4 regions of the Desulfovibrio ferrophilus genome follow, and region 4 is predicted to be linked to each of the others. Evidence: predicted binding sites of a transcription regulator. Region 4 holds the regulator's gene; each other region holds the start of a gene.
What was found. The regulator sigma-54, encoded in region 4, starts transcription at its own class of promoters, with help from an activator protein. The targets are predictions, from matches to a motif close to CTGGCACGGNNNNTGCTT.
Positions count from the first base shown of each region.

Region 1: a site for sigma-54 is predicted at 5,802-5,819, ahead of EL361_RS10800 (flagellar hook protein FlgE). Genes of this name have one in related genera too.
Region 2: a site for sigma-54 is predicted at 3,875-3,892, ahead of nifJ (pyruvate:ferredoxin (flavodoxin) oxidoreductase). Genes of this name have one in related genera too.
Region 3: a site for sigma-54 is predicted at 5,860-5,877, ahead of EL361_RS00990 (motility associated factor glycosyltransferase family protein). Genes of this name have one in related genera too.

Region 1 is NZ_AP017378.1:2,312,514-2,319,746, forward strand. It holds gene EL361_RS10770 (aldehyde ferredoxin oxidoreductase N-terminal domain-containing protein) at 1-1,441, shown strand, start outside; gene EL361_RS10775 (efflux RND transporter periplasmic adaptor subunit) at 1,495-2,721, shown strand; gene EL361_RS10780 (ABC transporter ATP-binding protein) at 2,725-3,408, shown strand; gene EL361_RS10785 (ABC transporter permease) at 3,392-4,639, shown strand; gene EL361_RS10790 (hypothetical protein) at 4,711-5,220, shown strand; gene rnhA (ribonuclease HI) at 5,220-5,693, shown strand; gene EL361_RS10800 (flagellar hook protein FlgE) at 5,887-7,233, shown strand, end outside.
Region 2 is NZ_AP017378.1:3,573,291-3,580,523, reverse strand. It holds gene nifJ (pyruvate:ferredoxin (flavodoxin) oxidoreductase) at 125-3,778, opposite strand; gene EL361_RS16315 (sigma-54-dependent transcriptional regulator) at 4,185-5,729, opposite strand; gene EL361_RS16310 (hybrid sensor histidine kinase/response regulator) at 5,713-7,233, opposite strand, start outside.
Region 3 is NZ_AP017378.1:210,116-217,348, reverse strand. It holds gene iorA (indolepyruvate ferredoxin oxidoreductase subunit alpha) at 1-530, shown strand, start outside; gene EL361_RS01005 (indolepyruvate oxidoreductase subunit beta) at 530-1,117, shown strand; gene EL361_RS01000 (sigma-54-dependent Fis family transcriptional regulator) at 1,145-2,719, shown strand; gene EL361_RS00995 (cysteine synthase) at 3,454-5,781, opposite strand; gene EL361_RS00990 (motility associated factor glycosyltransferase family protein) at 5,950-7,233, shown strand, end outside.
Region 4 is NZ_AP017378.1:910,822-918,054, reverse strand. It holds gene EL361_RS04295 (manganese-dependent inorganic pyrophosphatase) at 1-419, opposite strand, end outside; gene EL361_RS04290 (PTS sugar transporter subunit IIC) at 560-1,264, opposite strand; gene EL361_RS04285 (PTS sugar transporter subunit IIB) at 1,258-1,725, opposite strand; gene EL361_RS04280 (PTS sugar transporter subunit IIA) at 1,730-2,167, opposite strand; gene rapZ (RNase adapter RapZ) at 2,223-3,125, opposite strand; gene EL361_RS04270 (PTS sugar transporter subunit IIA) at 3,122-3,571, opposite strand; gene hpf (ribosome hibernation-promoting factor, HPF/YfiA family) at 3,576-4,112, opposite strand; gene rpoN (RNA polymerase factor sigma-54) at 4,213-5,670, opposite strand; gene lptB (LPS export ABC transporter ATP-binding protein) at 5,883-6,605, opposite strand; gene EL361_RS04250 (LptA/OstA family protein) at 6,605-7,204, opposite strand; gene lptC (LPS export ABC transporter periplasmic protein LptC) at 7,201-7,233, opposite strand, start outside.

The sequences.
Region 1 (7,233 bases), 1.4 Mb from region 4:
CGGCTACGACGCTCTGGTGGTTACCGGACGTTCGGAGCGACTGTCCTCGCTCTTCCTGGCCGGACGTGGCCTGCGCGTGGAAGATGTGGAGTACATGCGCGGACGCGACGTCTTTACCACTGGCAAATACCTGCGCCGTCGGGCCGCAACAGCCGGCCATCGCAGCATCTTCCGCATCGGCCCTGCGGGTGAAAACCTCTGTTCCTACGCCTGCATCAATGTGGATTCCTTCCGCCATTTCGGGCGGCTGGGCTCCGGTGCGGTCATGGGCGCCAAAAACCTGAAGGCCGTGGTAGTGGAAGGTGATCGAGAACTGCCTCTGGCCGGGGGCAAGGATTACAAGAAACTTTTCAAGGCCATCTATTCCGACCTGACCGGCACGGACATGATGAGCAAGTATCACAACCTGGGCACTGCCGAGAACCTGCTGGCCCTGAATGAACTCTCGGCCCTGCCCTGGAACAACCTCCAGAAGACAAAGCGCCCGGAGATAGACGGCATCTCTGGCGAGCGCATTGCCGAGCAATTACTGCTCAGACAGACCGCTTGCGCGGGTTGTCCGGTAGGCTGCATTCATATCGGCCTGCTACGGGAAAAATTTGCCAGCGAGAATGAATACCTCTACCGCCAGGTCTCTTACGACTACGAACCCGTCTTTGCCTGCGGCTCCATGCTGGGACTGACCAACGCCTCGGATGTGCTGGCCGTTCTGGATGCCTGCGAACGCCAGGGCATGGATGTGATGAGTGCCGGCGTGGCCCTGGCCTGGGCCGCCGAAGCCCTGGAAAAGGGCCTTATCAGCGAACAGGAGACCCTGCTCCCGCTGGCCTTCGGTGACTCCAAGGGCTTCATCGCCGCCATGGACTGCTTGGGAGGCCGGACAAACGAATTCTACGAAATCCTGGCACGCGGGGCCATGGTTGCCGCCGAGCACTATGGCGGAGAGGACTTTGCCTGCGTACTGGGCCAGGAGATGGCCGGTTACGCCACAGGAGAAGTCTTCTACGTCTCCCAGGCCATGGGCTTCAGACATTCACATCTGGACAGCGGCGGTTATTCATACGACCAGTCCGCCAAGGACAAGGATGTGGACAAGGCCGTGAAGTTCATGGTCGACGACGAACGTGGCCGGGTGATGCTGACCAGCATGGTTTCCTGCCTGTTTGCGCGCAAAATCTACTCCAATGAACGTGTGGCAGAGGCTCTGAGTTCCGTGGGTCTGCAAGACACCGCCACGAACCTCGAGGCTCTGGCCGGGGAGATGCAACGCCTGCGCTGGCGCCTCAAACTGACCACCGGGTTTGATCCGACGCAGGCCCGTGTGCCCAAACGGTTCATGGAGGTCGTCACCTGGAAAGGCGCGATGGACCCGAAGTATCTGGCGGCGCTTCAGGAGGCCTATTCGCGATCCATACTGGACCTTGGTGCCAACCCGTCGTAACCTCTGCACTTACAAATTCTTAACACTCGTTTTCAACACACGAGAGTGGATACGTGCGCAAAAAAATCATCATTGCCATCCTTGTCTTTGCCATTGCCGCCCTGGGCCTGTTCTGGACCACCCGCAGTGGTGACGGCAAAATCGAAGTCCTGAACACCGCCCGCGTGGCCCGCGGCGAAGTCCGTAACCAGTTGGAGGCCACGGGCATCGTCAAAGCGCAGGTCGGGGCCATCGTCAAGATCGGGGCCCAGGCCACTGGGCGCATCACCACAATGAACGTCCGCGTGGGTGACCCAGTGACTCAGGGCGACCTGATCGCCGTGATCGATGACCGCGAACTCAAGGCCTCCGAAGCCGAAGCCCTGGCTCGCCGCGAACATGCCCGAGCCGAGTTCTCACGGGTCAAAACCACGTCCCCCCTGCGTGTCAACGAGGCCGAAGCCGAGCTGAACGCCGCGGCCGCCGAGCTGGATTACGCGATTCTGTCCTTCGAGCGTCAGCGCCAGTTGGCCGAGGCCGATCTGGTCGCCCAAGATGCCCTGGACGATGCCCGCCAGAATGCAGCGGTCAAGAAAAGCGCTCTGCGCGTCAAGGTCTCGGCCCTGGAACGCATCCGCTTCGAAACCGTCGAGGATCAGCGCAAGGCCCAAAAGACCCTGGCGCAGGAGCAGGCAGCTCTGGATTCCATCCGCACCCGGCTGTCCTACACGCGCATCATCAGCCCATTGACCGGGGTGGTCAGCCAGGTTGCAGCCCAGGAAGGAGAAACCGTGGTCACGGGCCTGGAAGTGGCCAACCTGATCACCGTGCTCGATCCCACACGCCTGGAGATGTGGATTTACGTTGATGAAACAGACATCGGGCGAGTGCGCCCGGGGCTGCCCGTTGAGTTCCAGGTGGACGCCTACCCCGGTGACATCTTCAACGGGACCATCGACCAGATCTATCCCGAACCGGAAATCCGCGACAATATCGTCTACTATCAGGCACTGGTTCGGCTGGACAAGGATCAGGCCCTGCGCCTGCGCCCCGAGATGACCACCCAGAGCCAGATCATTGTGGAAATCAAGAAAGACGTCCTGGCCCTGCCCAATGCCGCTCTGAAATGGGTGGGCGGCGAGCAGGTTGTCTTCGTGTCTGAAGGAAAGGATGTCCGCAAGGCATATCCGGAACTCGGGTTGGCCGGAGTCACACATTCCGAAGTGCTCTCGGGTCTGTCCGAGGGGGACACCGTCGCTACCCAACTGGTGCTGCCCGGCCAGAAGAAGAAAAAGGACTAGCCCATGGGTGACGCCCACCTCATACGCCTGGAAGGCGTGACCAAAGATTACGTGCAGGGCGACTTGACCACCAAAGTCCTCAAAGGTCTTGATCTGACCATCAATCAGGGCGATTTCGTGGCATTGCAGGGCCCTTCGGGCTCGGGAAAATCCACTCTGCTGCACATTCTCGGCTTGCTGGACCGCCCCAGTGCAGGGCGTTATCTGCTATCGGGCAAAGATGTGTCATCCATGGATGACGACGCCCAATCAGAAGTGCGCAACACACAGTTCGGTTTCGTATTCCAAAGCTTTTACCTGATCCCCTACGCCTCTGCCCTGGACAATGTCCTGTTGCCCGGCCTGTATGGGACTGAGTCCCGGCGCACCCTCACGACCCGCGCCCAAGACATTCTGGACCAAGTGGGGCTGGCGGACAGAGCCGCCTATCGGCCTTCGCAATTGTCCGGCGGACAGCAACAGCGGGTGGCACTGGCCCGGGCATTGCTGAACCGACCCGCAGTGATCTTCGCCGACGAACCCACAGGCCAGCTCGACTCCACCACCAGTGGAGAAATCATGTCCCTGCTTGCACAAATCAATGCAGGCGGAACCACTGTCATCATGGTCACCCACGACGAGGAGACCGCCTCCTACGCGACCTCGTCCATACAGATGCTGGACGGGAACATTGCGCCAAGCGATTGAGACCCTTGTCACTCTAGGCCGCGTCTTCGGGTTCGCACTGGAGGCGGTTTGGGCCTACAAACTGCGCAGCATCTTTGTATCAGCGGGTATTGCCATGGGCATCGCCGCACTCACGGTCATTGTCACCAGCGTGGATGGCGCCCAACGCAAGGCGCTGGAAATAGTAGACATGTTCGGACCTGATGCGGTGTTTGTTCTGGGTGGAGACATCAAGAGCCGTGCCGTGGGCAAACGCACCCTGACCTTGTCCTGGGAGGACGCCCGCAGGCTTCGCCAGTCCCTGCCCGGCGCCTATCTCGTAGTACCCATGCGCGCCAAGCGCAGCATCATGGCCCGCTACGGAGGCAAAAGCAAAGAACTGCCCGTGGTGGTAGGGTCCACTGCCGCTTATTCCGAGGTCTGGAACTGGCCTCTGGCCGAAGGCCGGGACTTCAGTGACCGGGATGTGGCCCTGGGCACCAAGGTCGGACTGATTGGCGACCAAGCGGCCGAAGAGCTGTTCGGGGACGAGTCCCCCATCGGCAAGGTCGTCTTCCTGGGAGACCTGCCCATACAGGTCATCGGACGGCTCTCCTACCGGGGGTTCTCAGGCGGTGGATCGAGCATCGACGAACGCATGATCATTCCCCTGACCACCCTCACCCAACGTTTCAACATGGACCGCAAATATTTCCGCGCACTGCGTGTCAAATTCCATGACCCCGAACGCATGAGCGTGCATGTGGAGAACACCCGCTCACTGCTTCGGCACCTGCACGGCCTGAAGGACGGCGAAGACGACGATTTCACCATCCTCACCGCCGATGAAATCCTGAAATTCATTGGCATGCTCAAGGGCGGACTGGTTGTTTTTCTGGGCGTCACGGCCACGGTTGCCATGCTGGTAGGCGGGTTTGTATTGGCCAACCTCTTCTACATCAGCGTCAGCGAACGTACCTCGGAGATCGGCCTGCGCAAGGCCATGGGAGCCAAGGCCTGGACCATCACCGCACAGTTCCTGTTCGAAGCCGCCATCTTGACCATAGCCGGAGCGCTCATCGGCATGGGCCTGGGCCTGGGCCTGGGGCAGGCACTGACCCGACTGGGCATCCTGGAAATCCAATTCTCGGCCAAGGTCTTCGTCCTGGCACTCTCCTCGGCTGTGGCCGTCGGAGTCATCTTCGGCATCCGTCCCGCACGCCAGGCCGCCCGGCTTGATGCAGTTGCGGCATTGCGCGGCGATGGATCCTGACTTGACGCCCTCCCGAACCAACCGCTAGAAAACACTCGGCCCCAAGGCCCTCAACGTACAAGGATCAACCCATGAAGTTCAATCCCATGTCCAACTACCGAGAAGAGTCCGGTGGCGCCCGCTTTCTGCGGACCATGCTGCTGATCTGTGTCTTTATCGGGGTGGGCTGGCTCTATACAAAACATTTCGACAACGCCCTCGAAGACATCAAGACCCGCTCAGCGATTTTGGACAAGTCCGGTGCCCTGTCCTCGGATCAAAAGGCCCAATTCAGAGACTTTGCGAAATTGTTCAGAGAAGAATTGGGCATCGAACTGGTTCTGCGTATTGCCGACGGCACACCTGAACCACCAAAACTCAAGGCAAAAAGCCTGTATATCGGGATCGACAGCACTGGCGGGAAACTCATCGTCGTCTCCCCGCCCTGGATCGAGAAATCCCTTGGTTCAGGATTCAATGACGAACTTCAGGAGCATATGCGACCCTATTTTGAATCCGACAGCTGGCCCACGGGCCTGATGAAGGCCCTGCAACTGATCTGGGAACGCGTGACCGGACTGGACACGGGAGGTCGGAGCTGATGACGGACAACACCACGGAAACGGTCACCATCTATACCGACGGCTCCTGCCTGGGCAATCCTGGCCCCGGCGGATGGGGCGCAGTGCTCAAGTTCGGAGACGAGCGCAAGGAACTGTCCGGCGGTTTCTCCGGCACCACCAACAACCGCATGGAGTTGATGGCCGTGCTTGAGGCACTGTCCACCTTGAAGCGCCCCTGCAAGGTCAACCTGTTCTCCGATTCCAAGTACTTTCTGGATGCCATCCGCCAGGGCTGGCTCAAGAACTGGATAAAAAACGGCTGGAAAACCGCTGCCAAGAAACCAGTGAAGAACCAGGACCTCTGGCTCCGGTTGGACCCGCTACTCGCCGAACACGAGATCAACTACAACTGGGTCAAAGGCCATAGCGGCGACCCGGAAAATGAACGCTGTGATGTCCTGGCACGCACCGAAGCAGGCAAAACCGGCCTCCCCAAAGATCCCAAAGCCTAGCCACACAGAGCTCCTGCTCTTCCCTCTCCATCCTTCCGGCCCCGTGTGCACATCGCTCACGGGGCCGGCTTTCATCCAAAGAGAATGATCTCCTTCTTTCGTTCACCGCTGGCACAGTCCTTGCGAATCATCCATGTGACGGGAATTTTTTTCCGTCGGTTGTGTGTGTTTATATCGGCTGAAGGAGAAGGTTATGAGCTTTCAATCCATGTACGTCGGGACCACTGGAATGGTGTCCCACAGCACGCGGATGCAGAACATTGGCAATAATATCGCCAATGTGAGCACCGTGGGCTACAAGACTACCGACGCGCATTTCCAAACGCTCATCAGTGAATCCATTGCTTCGGGAAGCGCGGGGGCAACCTCGGGCCCGTCCCAGATCGGGCTTGGCGTCGGACTTGGCGCCGTGCTCACGGACTTCCGAACCGGTGCGATGATTGATGGCAGCGACACGACGGACCTCGGTATTTCCGGGAAGGGTTTTTTCCGGGTAACAGGCCCGGACAACAACCTGACCCGCTACACCCGAGCGGGAAACTTCCGTTTCGACAATACGGGCTATCTGGTTGACCCCAATGGGTATCGTCTGCAAGGCCAGACCATCACCGACGGAGTCAATGGCTCCACAGGGGATATCCAGCTGCGCACTGATGCCAACGGGCGTTACAGTATCTCGCCCGACGCCACTACGGAAGTCTCCTTTATTTCCAACATCGGGCTATCGGAGAGCAAATCCAACAGCACCGCCAACCCCATGTTCTCCATGTTCGAGAACTGGAATGGCACGGAAACTCCACCCATCGGTTCCGAGGGGTATGGATTCCAAAGTGCCATCAAAATCTACGACGACACAGGTGCCGAACAGACACTGAATGTCTATTTCGACAAGGCGGATGTCAGCAATGCCGGAGGCATGGACCATTTCGAGTTCATGGTGACCATGGCCCCGTCCAACGATGGGCGTGCCGGTATCACGGGCACATCCGGGGCGGGCATCCTGATGACTGGCGTCATGTCCTTTGATTCCACGGGGCAGATCGTGGATCTGGCGGCGTTCAGTTTTAACGGAACAGGTGACGCAAAGGGACTCTCCAACTGGACACCAACGGCCTTCACAGCCAACGGTTACCCGGAACTTTCCGCCACATTCAGCGACACCGGAGCCACAAGCACCATCGGAGTAAACTTCGGCCTCTCGGCCAGCGCCTATGAAGCTGGGGGAGCCTCTAATGCGGGTGCCGTAGGCACCGTGGTCGGTCGTCTGCCTTCCCTGGACTCTTTCACCAGAGGCGCCCTGGCGACCACTGCCTTTGAAGGCACTTCGGCTATCTCCTTCCAATCCCAGGATGGATACGCCGAGGGCTTCCTGGCCAGCCTCAGTATGGACCGAGACGGCATTTTGGTGGGCAAGTACTCCAATGGCATCCAGCAGGAGCTTGCACAGGTCACGCTCTACACCTTTGCCAGCGAGTTCGGCCTGCGGCGCGAAGGATCCAACCACTTCTCGGAAACCCAGGGTTCCGGGACCGCAGTGGAA
Region 2 (7,233 bases), 1.0 Mb from region 4:
GAAAAACCAGTGACTCGAAAAACAGAACGGGGCGGCGCCTATTGGCGTCGCCCCGTCTGCGTAAGAAGTAGTGTATGGAGGTGAGTTGATTAATAACTCGAAACACTACGTGTCAGTTTATTCGTTATTTGCCGGACCGTCCGTCGTCACAGGCTTCGCCGCTCTTGTGGGCATGCTCAGCAGTGTCAGAGACTTCGCACTTGCCACCGTCTTCGGCGGATGCGCTACCGGTGGCACCGGATGCCGCCACGGTAATGGGAGCAGCGTCGGCCATATTCTTCAACAGCTCATGCCGCACGAGGTAATCGGCCTCGATCTGGGCACGCAGCTTCTTGGACTCCTCGGGGAAGGTACGCTCCAGCAGACCGTATCGGTTTTCACCGGACAGGAACTCCTGCAGAGAACCATCGGGGTCCTTCTTGTAATCGAGCTGGAAGGGGTTCTTACCCTGGTCAGCCAACTCAGGATTGTAGCGATACAGCGGCCAGTAACCGGACTTCACTGCCAGATCCTGCTCGAGCTGGGTCTTGCCCATACCCTTGCGGATGCCCTGGTTGATACAGGGGGCGTAAGCGATGACCAGGGACGGACCGGGGTAGGCCTCGGCCTCGGTGATGGCCTTCATGAACTGCTGTTTGTTAGCGCCCATAGCAACGGAAGCCACGTACACGTATCCGTAGGTCATTGCCATACGGCCCAGGTCCTTCTTGCCGGTCTTCTTGCCGGAAGCGGCAAACTTGGCAATGGAACCGACCGGCGTGGCCTTGGAGGACTGTCCGCCGGTGTTGGAGTACACCTCGGTGTCCATGACGAACACGTTGATGTCCTCGCCGGAAGCCAGAACGTGGTCCAGACCGCCGTAACCGATGTCGTAGGCCCAACCGTCACCACCGAAGATCCAGCTGGACTTCTTGGTGAACAGGTCATCCATGGACAGGATCTCTTCCAGCAGCTCGGAGGGCGCTGCGACACAGATCAGGTCACGCATCTGGTCGCCGAAGGTCTTGGACTCTTCAGCGTTGTCCTTGTTCTCCAACCAGCCAGTCATGGCCTCCTTGAGCTCGGCCGGGAGTTCACCCTCAAGGGCGGTGGTCACCAGGTCGGTCAACTTGGCTCGACGTTGCTGCACACCCATGGCCATGCCGTAACCGAACTCGGCAGCATCCTCGAACAGGGAGTTCCCCCAGGTCGGGCCAAAGCCTTCGCGGTTCACGGTGTAGGGAGTGGTGGGAGCGGAAGCACCCCAGATGGAGGAGCAACCCGTGGCATTGGCGATGACCATACGCTCACCGAACAACTGGGTCAGAACCTTCACATAGGGGGTCTCGCCACAACCGGCGCAGGCACCGGAGAATTCCATCAGGGGCTGGAACAGCTGGGAGTTCTTGACGTTATCGCGCTTGCCCAGCAGGCCGGACTTCTCGGTGATGCTCGCCTGGGCAAAGGCCAGATTGGGGACCTCGGCCTCCAACTGCGAAGCGATGGGCTTCATGACCAGCGCCTTTTCCTTGGCCGGGCAGATGTCCGCACAGTTGCCACAACCCAGACAATCCTGAGCGTAGACCTGCATGCGGTACTTCATGTCCTTGAGCTCCTTGGAGCCCTTGATATCAATGGTCTCGAAGGCAGCCGGAGCACCCTTGAGTTCTTCGTCAGTGGCCACATAGGGACGGATGGCAGCGTGCGGGCAGACAAAGGAGCACTGGTTGCACTGAATGCAGTTGTCAGCAATCCACTCGGGCACGTTGATGGCCACGCCGCGCTTCTCGTACTGGGCGGTTGCGACCGGGAACAGTCCATCAGGCTCAAAGGCGGAGACCGGCAGGTCATCACCCTTCTGGCCCAGGATGGGACGAACCACATCGGCGATGAACCGGGGCTCGGACGCGGAGTCGGCGTCACCGGCCACGGCCTCGGCCCAGGAAGCAGGCACCTTGATCTCAACGATGGCTTCGGTGGCTTTGTCCACGGCGGCGTAGTTCATATTGACGATCTTGTCGCCCTTCTTGCCGTAGGCTTTGTGAATGGCACCCTTCAAGAGCTCAACGGCCTTGTCGAAGGGAATCACGTTGGCCAGCTTGAAGAAGGCGGTCTGCATGACCATGTTGATGCGGCCACCAAGACCCACTTCGGCTGCAATCTTCACAGCGTCAATGGTGTAGAACTTCAGGTTCTTCTCGGCAATGGTGCGGCGCAGCGCGGCAGGCAGCTCTTTTTCCATTTCCTCGGCGCTCAAGGGACTGTTCAGCACGAAGGTGCCGCCGTCCTTGATACCATCCAGCAGGTCGTACTGATGCACGTAGGCCGGATTGTGGCAGGCCACGTAATCAGCGGCGTTGACCAGGTAGGTGGACTGGATGGGGCTGTCACCAAAGCGCAGGTGCGACACGGTGATACCGCCGGACTTCTTGGAGTCGTAGGCGAAGTAACCCTGGGCGTACATGTCGGTGTTGTCACCGATGATCTTGATGGCGCTCTTGTTGGCGCCAACGGTACCGTCGGCACCCAGGCCCCAGAACTTGCACTGCACGGTGCCTTCGGGGGTGGTATCCAGGGCGGCCTCGACTTCCAGTGAAGTGTTGGTCACATCGTCGATGATGCCCACGTTGAACTTGGTCTTGGGCTGGGCAGACTTCATATTGTCGAACACGGCACGCGCCATGGCAGGAGTGAACTCCTTGGATCCGAGACCGTAACGACCGGCCACGACGGTGGGGGCGTGACTCTTCTCCATGAAGGCGGTGCAGATGTCCATGTACATGGGGTCACCGATGGCGCCAGGCTCCTTGGTGCGGTCCAGGACAGTGACGGTGCTCGCGGTGGCGGGCAGAGCCTCCAGGAAGGAGTCGGTCACGAACGGACGGAACAGGCGAACCTTGATCAGACCAACGCGCTCACCCTGGCTGTTCAGGTAGTTGACAACCTCTTCCAGACACTCGTTGGAGGAACCCATGGACACGACAACACGGTCGGCCTCGGGATCACCAACGTAATCAAAGAGCTTGTACTTGCGGCCGGTGATGGAAGCGACCTTCTTCATGGACTCGGCCACGATGCCGGGCACGGCGTCGTAGAAGGAGTTGGCGGCCTCACGCCCCTGGTAGTAAATATCGGGGTTCTGGGCAGTACCACGAATCTCGGGATGCTCGGGGTTGGCAGCGCGGGCACGGAAATCCTCGATGGCTTCCCAGTTCACGATCTTCTTGATGTCTTCGTAGTCGATGACCTCGACCTTCTGAATCTCATGGGAGGTCCGGAAGCCGTCAAAGAAGTGCAGGAAAGGCACGCTGGACTCGATGGCGGACAAATGCGCCACAAGAGCCATATCCATGGCTTCCTGAACGGAACCGGAAGCCAGCATGGAGAAGCCGGTCTGGCGGCAGGCCATGACGTCCTGATGATCGCCGAAGATTGACAGCGCATGGGCTGCAATGGCTCGGGCAGTGACATGGAAGACGCCGGGCAGCAGTTCGCCGGACATCTTATACATGTTGGGGATCATCAGCAGCAGGCCCTGGGAGGCGGTGAAGGTGCTGGTCAGGGCACCGGCCGCCAGCATGCCGTGCATGGCACCGGCAGCTCCGGCCTCGGACTGCATCTGTTTGACGTCGACGGTCTGACCGAAAATGTTCTTCAGGCCAGCGGCAGCCCAGTCGTCAGACAGTTCGCCCATAGGCGTGGAAGGCGTGATGGGATAGATAGCTGAGGAATCAGACAACGCATAAGCGATGTGTGCAGCAGCTGTATTCCCGTCCATAGTTTTCATTTTCTTAGGCATTGGGTTACCTCTCCTTTATTTGAAAATGTACGGATCTTCTCTTCCTTAAAGCCACAGCCCGAAAGAACCGGCCAGGCATAAAACGATGATCCCCTAGAACAAATTCCGTGCCATTCATGTGATATCACGGCATTTCAAGCCACCCGATTGAGCGCGCAACCAATCTAGGCCGACTCTTGACGACTTTCAAGACCCCAAGGTCCGATAAACCAGACACTCTTGCAATCTACACTTTTTTTGACGGAGAACCATGTCATTCGCAAGTGAATATTCGGTGAGTGGCATAATATGCCCGCTGAAATGACACATCACCTGACCAGAGTCACCTCAAGAAGGGGCAAAACCATCAGCAAGCACAGACAAATACAGTCCGGCAAAGCAGACCGATCCGTTTCCTTTGGTTATTCTAGTCGGCTTTCATCTGAACATCGTTCTTTTTGAGCAACGCGTAAAAATGTGATCGCGACAAGCCTGACGCCGCAAGGATAGCCTTCACGTCACCGTCGTGCATGGCAATGAGCTGTTCCAGATAACGCTTCTCCATCTGGGACTTGAATTCCTTCAGGCTTGGCGTGGACTGGGCAAACAACGAGTCCACGCCTTCAAGGGCAGGAGCCTGCACAGGGTTCGTCTGCCAATGAGTCTGTACGGGGGGAACGGCTACAGTATCCGCAGATTGTGATTGCGAAGGCCTTGGTTCCATCCCGGATGCCGCCTGAGACGAGACGTCCTTGCAGGGCCGGTCCATTCCGCCTCCCAGAGAAGCCTTGGCCACCTTGATGCGCACGTCTCTGGGCAGATGCATGGCATACAAAGTGCGCTCTTCACCGGCAGCAACAAAGGCTCGCTCCAGAACATTGAAAAGTTCACGCACGTTGCCAGGCCAGTCATAGCTGGACAGCACCTCAAAGAAGTCGGAACCAAAACCCTTGACCGGCGCATCATACTGCTCACACAGACGACTCACGTGGTGCATGGCCAACAACTTGATGTCCGCCAGACGACAGCGCAGGGGCGGTAGCTCCATGCTCATGGTCTTCAGCCGGAACAGCAGATCCCCGCGAAAATGCCCCGACTCAACCATCTGATCCAAATTTTTATTGGTGGCCGAAACAATCCGGAAGTCGCTCTTTTCCTCGCGAGTTTCTCCTACTGGTCGAAAACGCTTTTCCTGCAACACTCTCAAGAACGACTTCTGAGTGCTCATGGGCATTTCACCCACCTCATCCAGAAACAACGTCCCGCCGTCGGCCAGCTTGACCAACCCGGTCCGGTCCTTGTCCGCACCGGTAAAGGCGCCTCTGCGATGACCAAACAAGGTTGATTCCAGCAAGGTTTCCGTCAGCGAAGCGCAATCCACCACCACAAACCGGTTCCCCGAACGGAAGCTGTTCTCGTGAATGGTCTGCGCGGTCAGTTCCTTGCCTGTCCCTGTTTCACCGGTGATCAACACTCCGGCATGGCTTCGTGCGGCCTGGGCGATAAAGTCGAAGACCTGTTTCATCTCCGGCCCATGGCCAACCATGTTGTCCAGGTCCAGAGCAACGGGCGTGGCGCCCTTCTTTTCCATATGATACTTCAGCGCCCGCTGGACACTCAGCATGGTCTGCTTGATGGGTGAGGGCTTGACCAGATAGTCCCAGACACCACCTTGGATGGCCAACTCCGCACCGTCGGGATCACCCTGCCCCGTCAGGATGATAACCTCGGGCGAACCGGGCATTCCCTTGATCTGACCCAAGGCATTCAGGCCATTGCCGTCAGGCAAACGCACATCCAGAAACACCAAGTCGAACTCGCTGGCTGCAAGGGCATCCAGGCCGTCGGCGAGGGTTCCTGCGGTTTCGCATTCCAACAACATCCGGGACAGCAGGCTCTGCATGGTGCCCCGCACTTCCAGGTCATCATCGATGACAAGGATTCTGCCGAAGGTCTCAGTCTCTTGATTCATGATTCGTCAAGACCTCCCGTATCGCCTGGGCGATGGTATTTCGATCGTAAGGTTTGAGTACGATCCGGCTCACGTTATCCAACGCACTGGCATGGTCCACAGCCCGCTCACGCCCGGTGATCATGACCACCGGCACACCGGGCAGATCATACGCAAGCCTTCGGGCCAACTCCAGGCCATTCAGGCCCGGCATATCAAAATCAGTAATCACCAGATCAAAACCATCGGGATCGCCCGCTACGATTTCCAAAGCCTCGGCAGCATTGCGAGCTGGGGTCACTGAATAGCCCAATGTTTCCAAGACCCTGGGGATGGTCTCATATTGATCCTCGTCGTCTTCCACAAACAGCAGATGACCTGCTCCGGGTATAAACTCCGGCAGAATGGGAGTCACTGGCTGCACCTCGTCTCCCAGAGCTTCCGGGAACAGTGCCGTAAAGGCCGTATGCCCAGGGGAGCTTTCCACTTCGATGGACCCTCGATGCCCACGAACAATCCCCAAGACCACGGCCAAACCAAGCCCCGTACCCTCGGCTTTGCCCTTGGTGGTGAAGAACGGATCAAAAATCTTGTCCACAACCTCCGGGGATATCCCCGGGCCGGAGTCTGCAACCGTCAATTTGACGTAACGCCCGGGCTCGATATTTCGAATCTCAGCATCATCTCCCCAGACCCCCACTTCACCCAGTGACACGGACAGATGGCCACCGGTTTCGCGCATGGCCTGAAAGGCATTGGTACACAGATTCATCAGAATCTGGTTGATCTGATTGGGATCTGCCACACAAAGCGGCAAATCCTCGGTCACGTGAGTTTCCACTTGGATATTTCGGGGCAGTGAGGCCCGGAGCAGAGCAACAGCTTCGCTCACGACTCCCTGAATCTTGATGGGGGCAAAACCCTCTTTCGAAGGTCGAGAGAAGGTCAGAATCTGCTTGACCAAACCGCTTCCCCGCTGAGCAGCTTTCAGTGACCGCTCCAGATCCTGCCCAGCTGGGGTCTGACCATCCACATCCATCAATGCCAGCTCGGTGGAATTGATGATCGAGGTCAGAATATTATTGAAATCATGTGCAATTCCACCAGCCAGAGTACCGATGGCCTCCATCTTCTGGGACTGCAGCAACTGCTTTTCCAGATTGGCGGCACGGGTCACATCCTCGGCAGTGGTCAGTGTTCCCACCACTCCTCCGCTTTTGTCACGAAGGGGAACCTTCTTGATCTCCAGTTGCCGTTGCTCACCAGCGGCATTGGGCACGCCCCGTTTGAGTCCGGTCAGGGGCTTCTCCGAGAGCACAACCCTCCGGTCCAAACGGTTGGTCCAGTCGATAAATTCACGATGCAAGGGGGACACAATGTGCCCGATTGTGGTCTTCCGGGCCGGGTCGGCCACTCCGAAAAATTCCATGAAATACCGGTTGGCCCCCAGATAATTCAACTGCCTGTCTTTCCAGCACACCAAATGCGGGATGGTGTCCATCAGGATTTCCTGGAAGGACAACTG
Region 3 (7,233 bases), 700 kb from region 4:
TTATCGGCGACTCCACATTCTTCCATTCCGGCCTGACCGGACTGGTCAGCGGCGTGTTCAACAACCACGACATCCTGCTGGTCATCCTGGACAACCGCACCACCGCCATGACGGGCCATCAGCCCAATCCCGGCGTCTCGACCACCATCCACGGGGACAATCCCTGTCAGGTGGACATCGAGGCCATTGTACGTGGTTGCGGTGTCTGCAATGTAGTCAAGGCCAGCCCTTACAATTACAAGGCAACTGCCAAAGCCATCGAAGAACTGCGGGCTCTGCCCGGCGTGAAGGTACTCATTGCCGAAGAGCCTTGCGTGCTCTTTGCCAAGCGCACCCTGCGCCAGCACAAGCCCATGGTGGCCTATGTGGCCGAGCAGACTGAAGCAGTTCGCGACTGCCTCGCCAATCTGGCCTGCCCCGCTTTCTACAGCGAACAAGGCCGGGTCGAGATCAATGAACACCAGTGTACGGGTTGCATGTTCTGCATGCAGGTCTGCAAAGACATCAAGGCCCGGAAAAGGAGCGCATAATGGCCAAAGCACGCATCTTCTTCACCGGAGTTGGTGGCCAGGGCACCTTGACCGCCACCATCATCCTGGCCCAGGCCGCCATGGCCAAAGGCCTGGAAGTGACCGCAGGCGAAGTCCATGGCATGGCCCAGCGCGGCGGCGTCGTGGAATCCACCCTGCTCATCGGCGGTTTCAAGAGTCCGCGCATCGCCCATGGCGAGGCTGACATCCTGCTGGGCTTCGAGCCCTTGGAAACCCTACGGGCCCTGCCCTACCTGAAAGCCAACGGTACCGTGGTCAGCAACTCGGAGCCCATCGCCCCCATTGGCGTGACCATGGGCCGTGAGACGTACCCCGACCTGGACGCCATCGTGGCCAAAGCTGAGTCCTGTGCGGCCAGGACCCTGTTCCTGCCCTGCCAGACCCTTGGAATCAAGGCCGGAGCCGTGCAGTGCGGCAACGTGGCCCTGCTGGGAGCACTCTGCGCCACCGGGACCATCCCGCTGACTCCCGCAGAGCTCGCAGACACGGTCAAAAACAGCCTGAAGCCCAAAATCGTGGACATGAACCTGCGCGCCATTGAACTCGGCGTCCAGGCCGTATCCTAAGCAGAGTATCGGGAAACCGGAGATATTATGGCACTCACCGTCTCCAATGAGCACTTGAAAACGTATTTCGGTACGCTGCGTAAGGTGATCAAGGAAATGGCCCCTCGCCGGGCAATGCAAACCGGCCTGAAGGCCCTGCTCAGAATCCTGTGCGAAACGCACGGATACAAGCGGGCGCTATTGACCATCTTCGATCCTGAAACAAATACCCTGAAGCTATCCGTCACCTATGGCTCCCAGAAGTATTCCCAGGTCTCGTATGAATCGGGACAGGGAGTCACCGGGCAGGTCATGGAAACCGGCAAACCGGTGATCGTGCCCGTCATGAAGGACCATGCGCCCTTCCTGAACCTGGCCTTCGGACGCACCAAGGAAGAGATGGGCCGACTCGGCTTCATCTGCGTCCCTGTGCGCAGCCAGGACAGCGGGCACACAGACATGCTCGGTACCCTCTCCGTGGACGTCCCTTCCGGCCCCGCCGAAGCACTGGACACTGACTGCGCCTTCCTGAAGGTCGTGGCCGCCATGGTGGCCAAGGAAGTGGCCTCCCTGCAGGAAGAAATGGCCATGCAGCGCCATCTTCTGGCACAGGGCATGGTCGCTGGAGCGGGTGACGGCTATAACCATCCCAACATTGTGGCAGCATCCAAGCCTATTCGCCTGGTGTTGCAGCAGATATCCCAGGTGGGCCCCAGCCGTGCCACTGCGCTTCTAAGGGGCGAATCCGGTACCGGTAAGGAGCTGTTCGCCGAGGCGATTCACAGCGTCAGCCCACGCAAGAACAAACCCCTGATCAAGCTCAACTGCGCGGCCCTGCCCGCCGACTTGGTGGAATCCGAACTGTTCGGACACCAGAAGGGCGCCTTCACGGGTGCCATTGCCAACAAGAAGGGAATGTTCGAACTGGCAGACGGCGGCACCCTGTTCCTGGATGAAATCGGGGAGCTGTCCCTGGATGCCCAGGCCAAGGTCTTGCGCGCCACTCAGGAAAAGGAAATCCAACGCCTGGGGAGCGAGCAGGTCATCAAGGTGGATGCCCGCCTGATCTGTGCCACCAATCGTCCTCTGGAGACCATGCTTGAGGACGGCACTTTCCGCGAAGATCTGTTCTACCGCATTAATGTGTTCCCCATCTTCATTCCGCCCCTGCGGGAGCGCAGACAGGACATCCTGCCTTTGGCAGAACACTTCATGCAGCAGTTCTCCGAGGAATACGGCAAAAGTGTTAAACGCATCTCCACCCCGGCCATCGACCTGCTCTCCCAGTATCACTGGCCAGGAAACGTACGTGAGCTTGGCAACTGCCTTGAGCGTGCCGTGCTGATCTGTGACGAGGAAGTCATCCGGACCTATCACCTGCCCCCCAGCCTACAGACAGCAGAGAGTTCGGCCACGGACTCGCAACTGTCCTTTGGGGAAGCAGTGGCCCGCTTCGAGCAGGAAATCCTTGTGGATGCACTCAAGAAGTCACGGGGCAACATGCTTCAGGCTGCCCGTGGTCTGAAGGCCAGCTACCGAATCATCAACTACAAAGTGAAAAAATACCACATCGACCCCAAGAAATTCGCAGTGGGCAAGAGCCGCAATCGCGGCACACCCTGACCACCCGAATCTCCCCCTGGGGCGAAAACATGACAGCACCAATATGCCCCGCGAACGCAAGTTCGCGGGGCTTTTTCATGGGGCGGCGACAATGGGCGCGGGAGGCAACAAGCCCGATTCGTATTGCGCATACGAGAGGATTAGTTGTCTCCGAGCAACGAAGCAGGCGCGTCCTTTTCAGCCGCCTGAAGGCGCAAAGCCCCCGGAGTATCCGAGGGCTTTGCTATTGGGAGTGGAAGACCGTCCTGCCATAGGGAACCGGGGATCGAGTCGGGGTCGATCAACCGGTCGGGAAGCCCCTGAGAGACAGGCGGCTAGGGGAAGTATGTAAACGGACCTTATACAGGCCGAAAAATATCGTGACATGCACTCACGAATCATTAGCCCTTGGTCGCCGATCCTCCCCCGACAACGCAGTCCCTGCGCAGGATCATCAACTGATGACCGGACCGACGACCAAAGGCAATTTACAAGTACCATCAAGAACAGTTTTATGCAATAATAACAGGCATTAACCGCTAGGCCGCGCCAGCCAAGCATCCTCACATGTGGAAAACACAAAGACACCTCTTTTTCATTAAATCTACTCCTTTTTGTAACAGAGGATTGAAATTTTCTATTGTCCCACAGGCGTTGCATCGAATCTCACCTAAAACAACAGCAGAATCCCACCTGTTATCAACAAAAAAGCCCCTTTCAAGGGGCTTTCAATTTGATTTATCAATAATATTCTATCATGAATTTGGATACAAGCGCGCACCCTGCGCAGAGTCTTCCACCCGAAAGCCCAACTCGATCAATCGTGTCCGCAACACATCGGCACGCTCAAAATCCTTGCCCTGACGGGCAAGCTCACGTTCAGCGACAAGGCGTGCTGCTTCATCCGGCCACGCAGCCTGCAGTACGGGCATGGCCCCTGCGTCCAGAATACCAAGAACAGCATCGGTATCTCCAAGCCGTTCCCGGCAGGCGGTAATTTCATCCGGGCTCAAACGATCAGCACCAAGGAGTTTTTTCACACCCCGGCAGAATGAAAACAACTCGGGCCAAAAGGCATACAGGGACAGATCGTCGTCCAGGGCGGCACGAAAAGCGCCCTTGACGTCCACGAGCATCTGCTCCACTTCGGGGCCAATCCCGCCGCCGCCTTCAGTTACAGGCAAGGCCGCCAGTGACACAGCCAAATCCTGCACCGTACGCTGATTTTTGGACCACATGCCCAAGGTCGAACGCGAAAAATCCAACGTCTTGTGATAGCTGGCAGAAGAAAGCCACAGGCGCACCGCAGCGGGGGTATAACCAGCGTCAAAAAGTCCGCCAAGGCTGGCCTGGTCAAAGGCATCATCGGCCTTGGTCCCATGGGCGTCAGGTTCGATCACGGGCATGGATGCCATCCAGGCTCCGGGGGAGGCCTTTCCACTCACCGACCAGATCGCCCGAAGATTCTCCATATGCGGGAATCGGTGAGATTCACCCCCCAGGAACACCGTGGGACTGCCCACGGAACACAGAGCAGCCGCTGCCATCTGCATGAACCAACTGGGACGAACATTACCCCAGCGGGTCTGCCAGAATTCGCCATCCTTGATATCCTGTAGAGTCGCTCGCTTCAAAAGGGTAAAGTCCTGGGGATTTGATTTCACATAATCAGCCAGATCAACGGTCTTGCCCAGCGAAAGCTTGTCCATGTCCACATTGCAGACCTGACCGTAGTCCGGGTCACGCAGGACATCGAAATACACACTGCGCAGCTTCTCATATGCCCGACCGGAAGAGAGCAGCTTCTCGCACAATTCCAGGCTCTGTACTTTACAATCCCCTGCAAGGGGAAAAGCCACTCGTTCGCCAAGGCCCAGAAGTTTGGCCTGCGCCGCAATCCTGTCCCGGACCACAGCAGCAAATTCGGCACGAGGCATGTGGGCAGCACGCGCAGCGGTCATGGAGCGATCATCCATATCTGCCAGCCCGGCGGCAATCCTGACCTCGCAGCCATCACGCGTGAGCTTGCGAGCCAGCACATCCAGCAGGATCAATCGTCGCCAAAACTCGGGATCATCGGGTCTGTCCAGGCTCGGTCCCACGGTATACAGGCAGAGCTGCCCCGTACCCGCACCCAGATGGGCATCACCACCCGAAGCACTCTCGATACGCACCCCCTGCTCATCCGGCGGAGCAAACAGAGGTGTGGACAAATACCGCTCACCGCCGTCGGGAAAGATGACCACGACCGAGCCCGAGTCCAACTCCTCGGCAACCTTCAGGGCACCCACCAGAGCGGCCCCGGAACTCATGCCGACAAGCAATCCTTCCTCGCGCGCCAGCCGGCGGCAATGGTCAAAGGCCTCCTCGTCTTCCACCCGCACGATGCGGTCCAGCATATGCTTATTGAAGATACCGGGAGGATAGGACTCCTGCATGTTCTTCAGACCCTGAATCTTATGACGGGCATAGGGTTCCACCGCCACGACCTGCACGTCGGGCGACAGTTCCTTCAGACGCTTGACCAAGCCCATGACCGTACCCGAGGTGCCCAAAGCCGCCACGACATGCGTGACCTGCCCATCGGTCTGATCCCAGATTTCCTGAGCTGTTCCCTGATAGTGGGCATCGATGCTTGCGGGGTTGTTGAACTGATCCATGAGCACATACCTGTCCGGCTCTTCGCGGGCCAGTCGATAAGCCTCTTCAATGGCCCCATCGGTCCCCATATGGCCTTCGGTGAGGACGATCTCGGCCCCATAGGCACGCATGGTGCGCTTGCGCTCTTCGGATGCGGTCTCGGGCATGAGCAGCTTCAGCCGATAGCCTTTGACTGCACAGGCCATGGCCAGCCCGATACCCGTATTACCCGAGGTGGCCTCGATGATGACTTTGCCGGGAGACAATTCACCCCGCTGCTCTGCGGCATTGATCATGGCTGCGGCTACTCGATCCTTGATGGAGCCACCAGGATTGAAATACTCGACCTTCGCCAAAATCCCGACACCGGAACGGGCAGTGATGCGGTTCAGGCGGACCAGTGGCGTGTGGCCTGTCAGCTGGGAAATATCATCATAAATCATCATCATATTCCATATGTTAGATGAACAAGGCATTCGTCAGGGCAACTCGTTCGAGCCAGAATCCTGCCTACATATTCAGTGGCAAGGTCTTTGCAAATGTAAAGCAGGTCGATCACTGGCGCAACGCGGAGAGCCCGCACAATGCCCTTATGGGGCACGGAGATGAAAATGGAACTGTACCAATTCCTGGAAGCAAACCTTCAGGCACTGGAAGAAAAGAAATCGCCTGTAGTCCCTTGGCTCCGCGGCCAGGATTTTGACCTGATCTCTCTGGAAAATCAACTGGTGGTCAATCGCTTCGGATTAGTGGACCTGCCGCTGAATGAAAATCTCAGCATGTTTGCCAATGTCCCCCCCCAAGCATACTACAGCCGCTGGACAGCCCCCGAGCCTGCGACCAAAAGCGCCACAGTGATCGTGGGCTGCAATCTGGGCTATGGCCTGAACCATCTGCTGACCACGCTCCCGCCGCTTCATCCCGTGGCCGTACTGGAACCTAGGCCCGAACTGCTGGCAGCCTGCCTGGCCATGACCGACTACACCGGATTCATCAAACAGGGACGATTGACCTTCATCCCTCCACATCCCGAGGCTCTGCACCAGGCCCTCTGCGCCTTTGACCTGCAATTCATTTACGGTGCAGTAAAATTCAGATCCGACATCCCCAGCCGTCAATTGGGGCCTGAATACGCCCGCTGGTCCGAAACCGCCCAGAAAACCATGGAAAACATCGCCATGGAACTGACAACGCTCAGGCGCATGCAGGACACCATGGTGGGCAACGAGATCGGCAACTTCCGACAGGCCTTTGCCAACGGCAGCGTCACAGGGCTTGCCGACTCTGCCAAAGGGCTGACAGGCGTCATCCTTGGCGCAGGACCATCACTGGCCGAGTTCGGTCCGCAGATCGCCGCCAATCCCGGAGGAGCACTCTACGCCACGGCATTACAAACCCTGCCCGCTGTCCATGCCCAGGGCATCAAGCCACACATGTGCATGGTCATTGACTACAGCCCGGGGGTAAAAAACGTCTTCAAGCGCCTGGACATGGAATGGGCCAAGGATATTCCCCTCATCTATTCCACCAAGGTCCGCCCCGACGTCATCGAGATGTACCCAGGTCCCACCATTCCCATGTGGACCATCGGTGGTCTGGCCACCTATATCATGCGAGACCTCGAATACGTTATGGACGCGGGTGGTAACGTGTCCGTGGCGCTGATGCGCTTCTTCGAGCGTTGCGGTATTTCCAGAATGTTGCTGGTGGGCCAGGACTTCGCCTGGAAGGGTGAACACAGCCACGTCAAAGGTCACCACGCACAGCCCACAAAGCGAGCCTTTGACCCGGTCCGTCACGTCAAGCTCAAGAACATGCACGGCGAAGAAATCATTTCGGCCATGTCATACGTCACCGCCCAGCGCGATATGCAAGTCGACTGCAAGCGCATGGAT
Region 4 (7,233 bases):
GCACACATCATAGCGCCGGCGATACCCTTGGGGATCTCGACGTTGTAGAAATCGTACATGTTCTTCAGCACGGTGCCGGTACAACCAACAGGCCAGACCCACATTTCCAGGGGCTGGGAAGTGGCCAGGTCACCAAGCTTGTGGTGATCCACAACAGCCACGACTTCGGCTTCGCCGATGTCGGAAGGCAGCTGGGACAGCTCAGTGGTATCTACAACGGCGACCTGCTGGCCGGCCACGGAGGTCACGACCTCAGGAGTGGCAAGACCAAACTTCTCGAGCACGTAAGCGGACTCGGGAGTCACTGCGCCCTGGGCAACGGCCTTGGCGTCTTTGCCAAGTTTGCTGGCCAGATCGGCGTAGGCAATAGCGGAAACAATGGTGTCGGTATCCGGGTTCATGTGACCGAAAACGAGCATTGGAGATCCTCCTCTAAGTATTGACTGAATTCCTTAAACGTCTCTCTTGCGCACAAAGCTTGTGCCAAATAGCACAAAGCTTAGCGCCTGCCAAGAGGGGATCAGGAATGAAATACGATTTTTGATTGGAAGGGGGAATCTCAACCCATAAATAGGCTAAGCATTGCGACGCCGCAGGCGCCCAGAACAAGAATGACATAGGCCCCTGGCACCCGAAGCGCCAGCATGCCTCCAAGTGTGGCTCCAATCCAGAGATACCCCCAGGAGAACATTTCAGAGGGAGGACGTAACAAGCCGTGAGCAAGCAGCCACGAGGTCAACGCCACAAGTGAAGTCATCGTCAGCAGGAAAAACAGAAAATATGCGGTGAGAGTCTGGGTGATAGCGCGCCGGATGAGCCGCCCAGGAGCATAATCCCCCTGCCGTTCAGAACGGAGCCAACTCTGGAGTATGTTGTAGCCACGGTCCTGTCTGCGGCGATGCGCCTGTTCCAAGCGCGAACTAATCCAAGCCAAGGGGAACGCCAAAAGAATGGGAAAGACGACTTGCGCAGGATTACTGAAACCAAACACCGTTGTCAGACACAAGGCAGCCAGATTCGCTGCAGCGGCATTGGGGGGGATGAACGTCCCCGCTGGAATCAAATCCAGCCAGAACAGTTCGAAAACCAAAGCAACGGACACTCCAAGGGTGACGTTGCCCGTCAGCAGGCCCCAGACAAGGCCCTGTACCAGTGGGCGCTCAACAATGCCAAGGTTCAAGGAAAAACGAAGAAAGGCGAATAAAGTATACAGGCTGGTGGCCGTCAGAATCCAGATAATGGCCGCGGTGGACACCTCTACCATGATCGACTGACCTGGATTGGTTGGTTAGGCACGCAGCGGAAATCAAGATCAACGTCGTTGTCATCGAAATATTGCAGGCAGGAGCGATCATGACCATCCAGGGCCACATGCGCGCAGACTTGCTCCTTGCCTGGGCCATAATGCATATTCCCGAGGTTCAAGGATTTGAAAGCCAATCCCTTCTGATGGGCCCGCCTTGCATCGACACAGGAGGAAAACAGCACCAGTACATCGGGTTCTTCCACGGCATAAGCACGTGACATATATTCATGCGTATCCTCGACACACACAAATATCTTGTCGATATGACTGGGAATAGCCAGGCCCATGATCTCCTGGCGCAGAGGATCGCCGCACACCTCATCGTTGGCCACAATGATCGTGCGGGATTTCGTATACGGCAGCCAGGTTTCGATGATCTGCCCGTGGATGAGTCGATTGTCCACTCGAACCCAGAACACGGCCCTACCCTCCGGCGACTTTCTTTCGCAACACCTCACCGGCCACAACGATGCCCTGCATGCCAGCGCTCTTGGCTTCATCCGCCAGCTTGGCCAGAGGCATGGAACGCATCCCCAGAACCTTGAGCAGCATGGGCAGGTTGACCCCGGTGATCACCTCGAGCTTATAGGCACCGAGCAGTGAGAGACTCAGGTTGGTAGGAGTTCCGCCGAACATGTCGGTCAGAATCATCACTCCCCCGCCCTTGTCCACGGACTCCACAGCCTGACGCAACGATTCAACGATGTCGTCCATGCCGTGGGAAATGTCCACGCTCACAGAGACACAATCGTTCTGTTCTCCCAGGATCATCTCGGCCGCGGCAATCAGCCGTGTGCCGTAATCCGTGTGCGTGGCAACAACCACGCCCACATTCTTGATCTTCTTGGTTTCTTTGCTCATGTATTATGTTCGTCCGGGGGACAGCGACGCCCATCACCTCAGCAAGATGCCGTCCCTATTCTAGGTCGAGGTGGCGATGTTCAAGAAAGACTGCATAATCCGACTTGCGCAAGGAGTCAAAGACGGCCTCGGCAGTAGCCACTGATCGATGACGTCCGCCGGTACAGCCAAAAGCCAGTGTCAGGCGGTAACGCCCCTCGCGGGCATAGCATGGCAGGATATAGTTCAAATATTCCATCTGGTGTCGTAAAAACTCGCTGCCCTCGTCCGAACCAAGAACAAAATCCGCAATAGGCTTGTCCTTGCCCGACATGGGACGAAGCTTCTCGTCAAAATACGGATTCGGCAGGAAACGCAGGTCAAACACCATGTCTGCATCTGTGGGAACCTGGTGCTTGAAGCCAAAGGACAACACGTAAATCCTGAGCCCCCACTGTCTCTCTTTCAGGAAATTCCACTTCTCCTGCAAGAAGCGTCTGAGATCGTGGATCGAGTAGTCCGTCGTATCAACGACCAATTCGGATCGTTCGCGGACCGGGAACAACCTCCTACGCTCCTCTTCCATGGCACGCTCAAGGCCAAGTTCTCCTTCCAGGGGGTGAGGGCGGCGGGTAGCGGCATAACGCCGCATCAGGACAGGGGCGCTGCATTCGACGTAAACAAGACGGGGTCTGGCTCCGATGGCTTCCAACTCGCCCAGGGCCAGCGGCCACTGCTTGGCAAAATCGTCGCCGCTGGCGTCCAACCCCAGGGTCAGCCCGCGATGACGAAAATCCTTCTGCGTGCGAAACAGGCGAACCATCTCCGGCATCACCAGAGGCGGTAACCCATCCATGGTCAGAAATCCGAGGTCCTCAAAGACTTTGAGCGCTGTCGACTTCCCGGCACCCGAGAGCCCGGTGAGAATAATAACCGGAAACTCACCACCATCGGCTCTGACCGGCTTCATCGAGCTCAGGCCCCCTTGAGCAACCGCCACAGGTCATCGCCCGTATCGGCCTCGACAAATGATTTCCTAAAGGAATCTTCCTTGAGCAGGCGTGAGATATGGGCCAGGACACGCAGATGCATGCCTGCCACCTGTTCTGGAGCCAAAACCAGGAAAAAAATATGACAAGGCTTTTGGTCCAGGGCTTCGTATTCGACGCCCCCCGCGCTGCGGCCAACAACCACGACAATATTTTCCAGGTTATCCAACTTGCCGTGAGGAATGGCAATACCATCCCCAATACCAGTTGTGCCCAGAGTCTCGCGTTCGGTCAGGACCTCAATTGCCGTGTCCCGATCCAGTTCCGGCAGTTTATCCACTGCCGCCGCCACAAGCTCGGCCAGGACCTGTTTCTTGGTCCCGGCCTTGAGCTTGGGCAGAATTAAATCCCTATCCAGCAAATCTCCGAGCTTCATTTACTTACATCCCAGGGTCAATCAGTCCATAATCTCCGTTCTTACGGAGGTAGATCACATTGATTCGTTCGGATTCTGCATTATGAAAGACCAGGAACTCATAGCCCAGGGAATCCAGCTGCAGGGCGGCTTCTTCCACGGCCATGGGCTTGGGTTCATAGGAGTCACTTTCCTCAATGGTAGGAACGCGCTCTCCGGCGGCAGAATCAGCAAAGCTGATAACGTCCATGCGGACTGAGCCTCTCGCCTGACGACGATCCTTGGCCTTTTCGCGAGTCTTGCGGACCTGAGCATCAAGCTTATCCAGAACCAGGTCAACGGTGGAGTACATGTCTTCAGATTCTTCAACCGCCGAGATGTGCAATTCATCACCGGTGAATACGACGTCCGCCTTATGCCGGAACTTGTCGACCGAAAGATTGACCTGAAGCAGGGCATTCTCGGTCCTGTCGTACTTGAACAGCTTTTCAAATCGGGTGGAGGCGTAATTCCTCAGATGGTCGGACGGTTCAAAGTTCTTGAAGTTGTACTTGATTTGCATAGGCGTCCTCCTAACTTAAGCTGTGGAACCGGGAATCCCAGTCACTTCCAGTGTAGGATGAATCCAACGCAAAATAAAGGGCTTTGCACCATTGTGCCCGCTAAAAAATCTGCTTGCGCTTGGACGAGGAAAGAATGCCCAACGCACTCCGATACTTGGCAACCGTACGGCGGGCAATGTTGACCTGAAGTTCGCCTTTGAGCATTTCGGCGATTTTCTCGTCTGACAAGGGCTTGCGGGGATTTTCGCTTCCGATATAGCCCTTGATCATGGCCTTGACGGATTCGCTACCCACCTGAGAGCCATCATCCAACCCCAAAGCACTATTGAAGAAAAATTTAAGCTCGTGCACACCGTGAGGAGTAGAGACGTACTTGCTGGTGGTGATGCGACTGATGGTGGATTCATGCATCTCTATATCGTCCGCAACATCCTTCAGGATCAGCGGCTTCAGTTTCTTCACCCCGTGGCGGAAAAACTCTTCCTGAAACCTGACGATACTCTCCATGACCTTGTAGAGCGTCCGCTGGCGCTGATACAGGCTCTTCATCAGCCAGACTGCAGAACGCATCCTGTCCTGCATGTATTCTTTATCTTTGGAGTTTGTGGTCTTGACGGAATCCACATAATAGGGGCTGACCTGCAATCGGGGGAGTCCTTCTTCATTCAGGACGATAACGAATTCACCATCGTATTCGTAGACGAACACGTCCGGGCTCACATACTGCGGCTCGCTCCCGGCAAAAGACGATCCGGGCATGGGGTCCAAGGTCTGAATAACATCCAGATATTCCTTGAGTTCTTCCATTGAAATCTTGAATTTGCGGGCAATAGGCTTGTAGCGGCGCTTCTCCAGATCCTCAAGATGCTCGGAAACCAGCGAGACAAGAATGGGGTCATCCATATTATAGGCATCCAGCTGCACCAGTAGGCATTCACGCGGATCGCGTGCGGCAACACCCAAGGGGTCAAAACGCTGCATGCGCAGAATAACGGACTCCACCTCGGCAGAGGTCGCCTGCACAGACACAGGCATATGCTCCAACTGATCTGCAATTTCTTCGGCAGTGGCTCTCAGATACCCAAGCCCATCGAGATTACCGATAATCTGCTCACCAATTTGAACATCCAGCTCAGAGGCACCGGAAAGCCTGAGCTGCCAATCAAGGTGACTCTCAAGGGAAGGCTTGGCAGACAGACGGGCCTCAAAGGACATGCCCTCTTCCGGTGTCTCGTACTCACGTCCCACCGCCTGCTTGGCCGTGGATGAAAACTCGCCCAGATAGCTTTCCCACTCAGCCGTCTTGGCCAGGTCCTGTTCAACGGATTCGTCGTTGTAAGTCTCTTCCTTGGTCGGTGCGGCCTGCTCCTCTGCAGGGCGTTCCACAGCCTCTTCCTCGGGCTTCTCCTCCAGCAGCGGATTCTCAAGCAACTCCTGCTGGACCATGTCCAACAATTCAAAACGTGACAGTTGCAACAGCTTGATCGCTTGCTGCAGCTGTGGCGTCATGACCAACTGCTGTGAAAGTTTGAGCTGCTGCCTGAGTTCCAATCCCATAATATAATCGCTTGTTGGAGGGTAGAGAGGTCGAGAATCCGGTCAATACCGGTGAGATCTATGGCAATGCACCGTTATCCATAACAAAAAAAGTGGCATTCCTCCTGGCACGCCCATTTAGAGCGCATCAAGACAATGCCACAGACACGATAGCCTTGCAATAGAAATGGCAAGGTTTTTGTATAGGGAGAAAGATCTATTAGGACAGGCTGTTAAAGACAGAAACCTTCGCCAAGATACACTCTTCTGGCCTTTGGATCATCTATAATTTCCTGGGGAGTACCCGACAGAATGATCCGCCCTTCATAGACCAGATAGGCCCGATCACAGATGCGCAAAGTCTCGCGCACATTGTGGTCGGATATCAGAACGCCAATGCCCTTTTCCTTCAGACCACGCACGATCCCCTGGATATCATCCACGGCAATGGGATCAATACCGGCAAAGGGCTCATCCAGCAGCATGAACTTGGGATCAAGGATCAACGCCCGAGCGATCTCCAAGCGACGGCGCTCGCCACCGGAAAGATGCATGGCCTTCTGATCGGCCAATTTGGTGATGCCCAATTCATTCAGCAGATGATCGGCCTTGGCCCTTTGTTCCTTATGAGACAGGCCCGTGTGCTCCAGGATGATCTCCAGGTTCTGACGCACCGAGAGCTTGCGGAAGACTGAGCTTTCCTGAGGCAGATAGGACAGGCCCAGTCGGGCCCGGTCATGCAAAGGCAGAGAGGCCAGCTCGGTTTCATCCAGACGAACGCACCCGCCGTTGGGCTTGATGATGCCCACCAGCATGTAGAAGGTCGTCGTCTTGCCCGCGCCGTTGGGACCAAGCAGCCCCACCACTTCGCCCTGTTTCACTGAAAGTCCGATGTCGTGCACGACCTCGCGCTGGCCGTAACGCTTGCAAAGGTCTTCTGCCAGGAGCACTGCCATTACTGAGTCTCCCCGTTGGAAGCAGGAACTTCAGGCTGTGCGTCATCTGCTGCGGGCTTGGTCTCAGCAGCAGGTTTGCCTGCGTCCTTAGGCGTAAAGAAGATGGCTTCCACCTGGGTGTTGCCAGTCCCTTCGACCTCGCTGCGGTTCTCCTTCAGATAGAGACGAATGATCTTGCCCTGAATGGTGTTCTTGCCATCGACAAGGCGCGGCCACTCTTCCATCACAAGCAGATCCTTCTCCACCATATAGGTGGCCTTGCCGCAGAAGCCTTCCTTGCCCTCGCGCAGCATTCGCACCTTCTTCAAAGCCACGATCTTCTCGATCTCGCCCGGATCACCACCCAAAGGCGCAGCAGCTGCACCAGCCTTCTTCGTGGTCTGCTTGAGATGCACAATCATCTTCTGGGACCAGATCTGCATGTCAGGCCGGGTGACATGCACGTTGCCCGTAAACGTCACCTGGCTTCCACCCGACTCGTAGACCATGCGGTCCGAGGTGATCTTGGTGGGAATCTTGTCGTCCTTGGCAAAGGCAATGGAGGCAAACAGCCCGGTCAGAACCAAGGCCATGAGAATGAAATATGCTACGCGCTTCACTGTTGGCGCTCCTTTGCCGGGACAGCGGT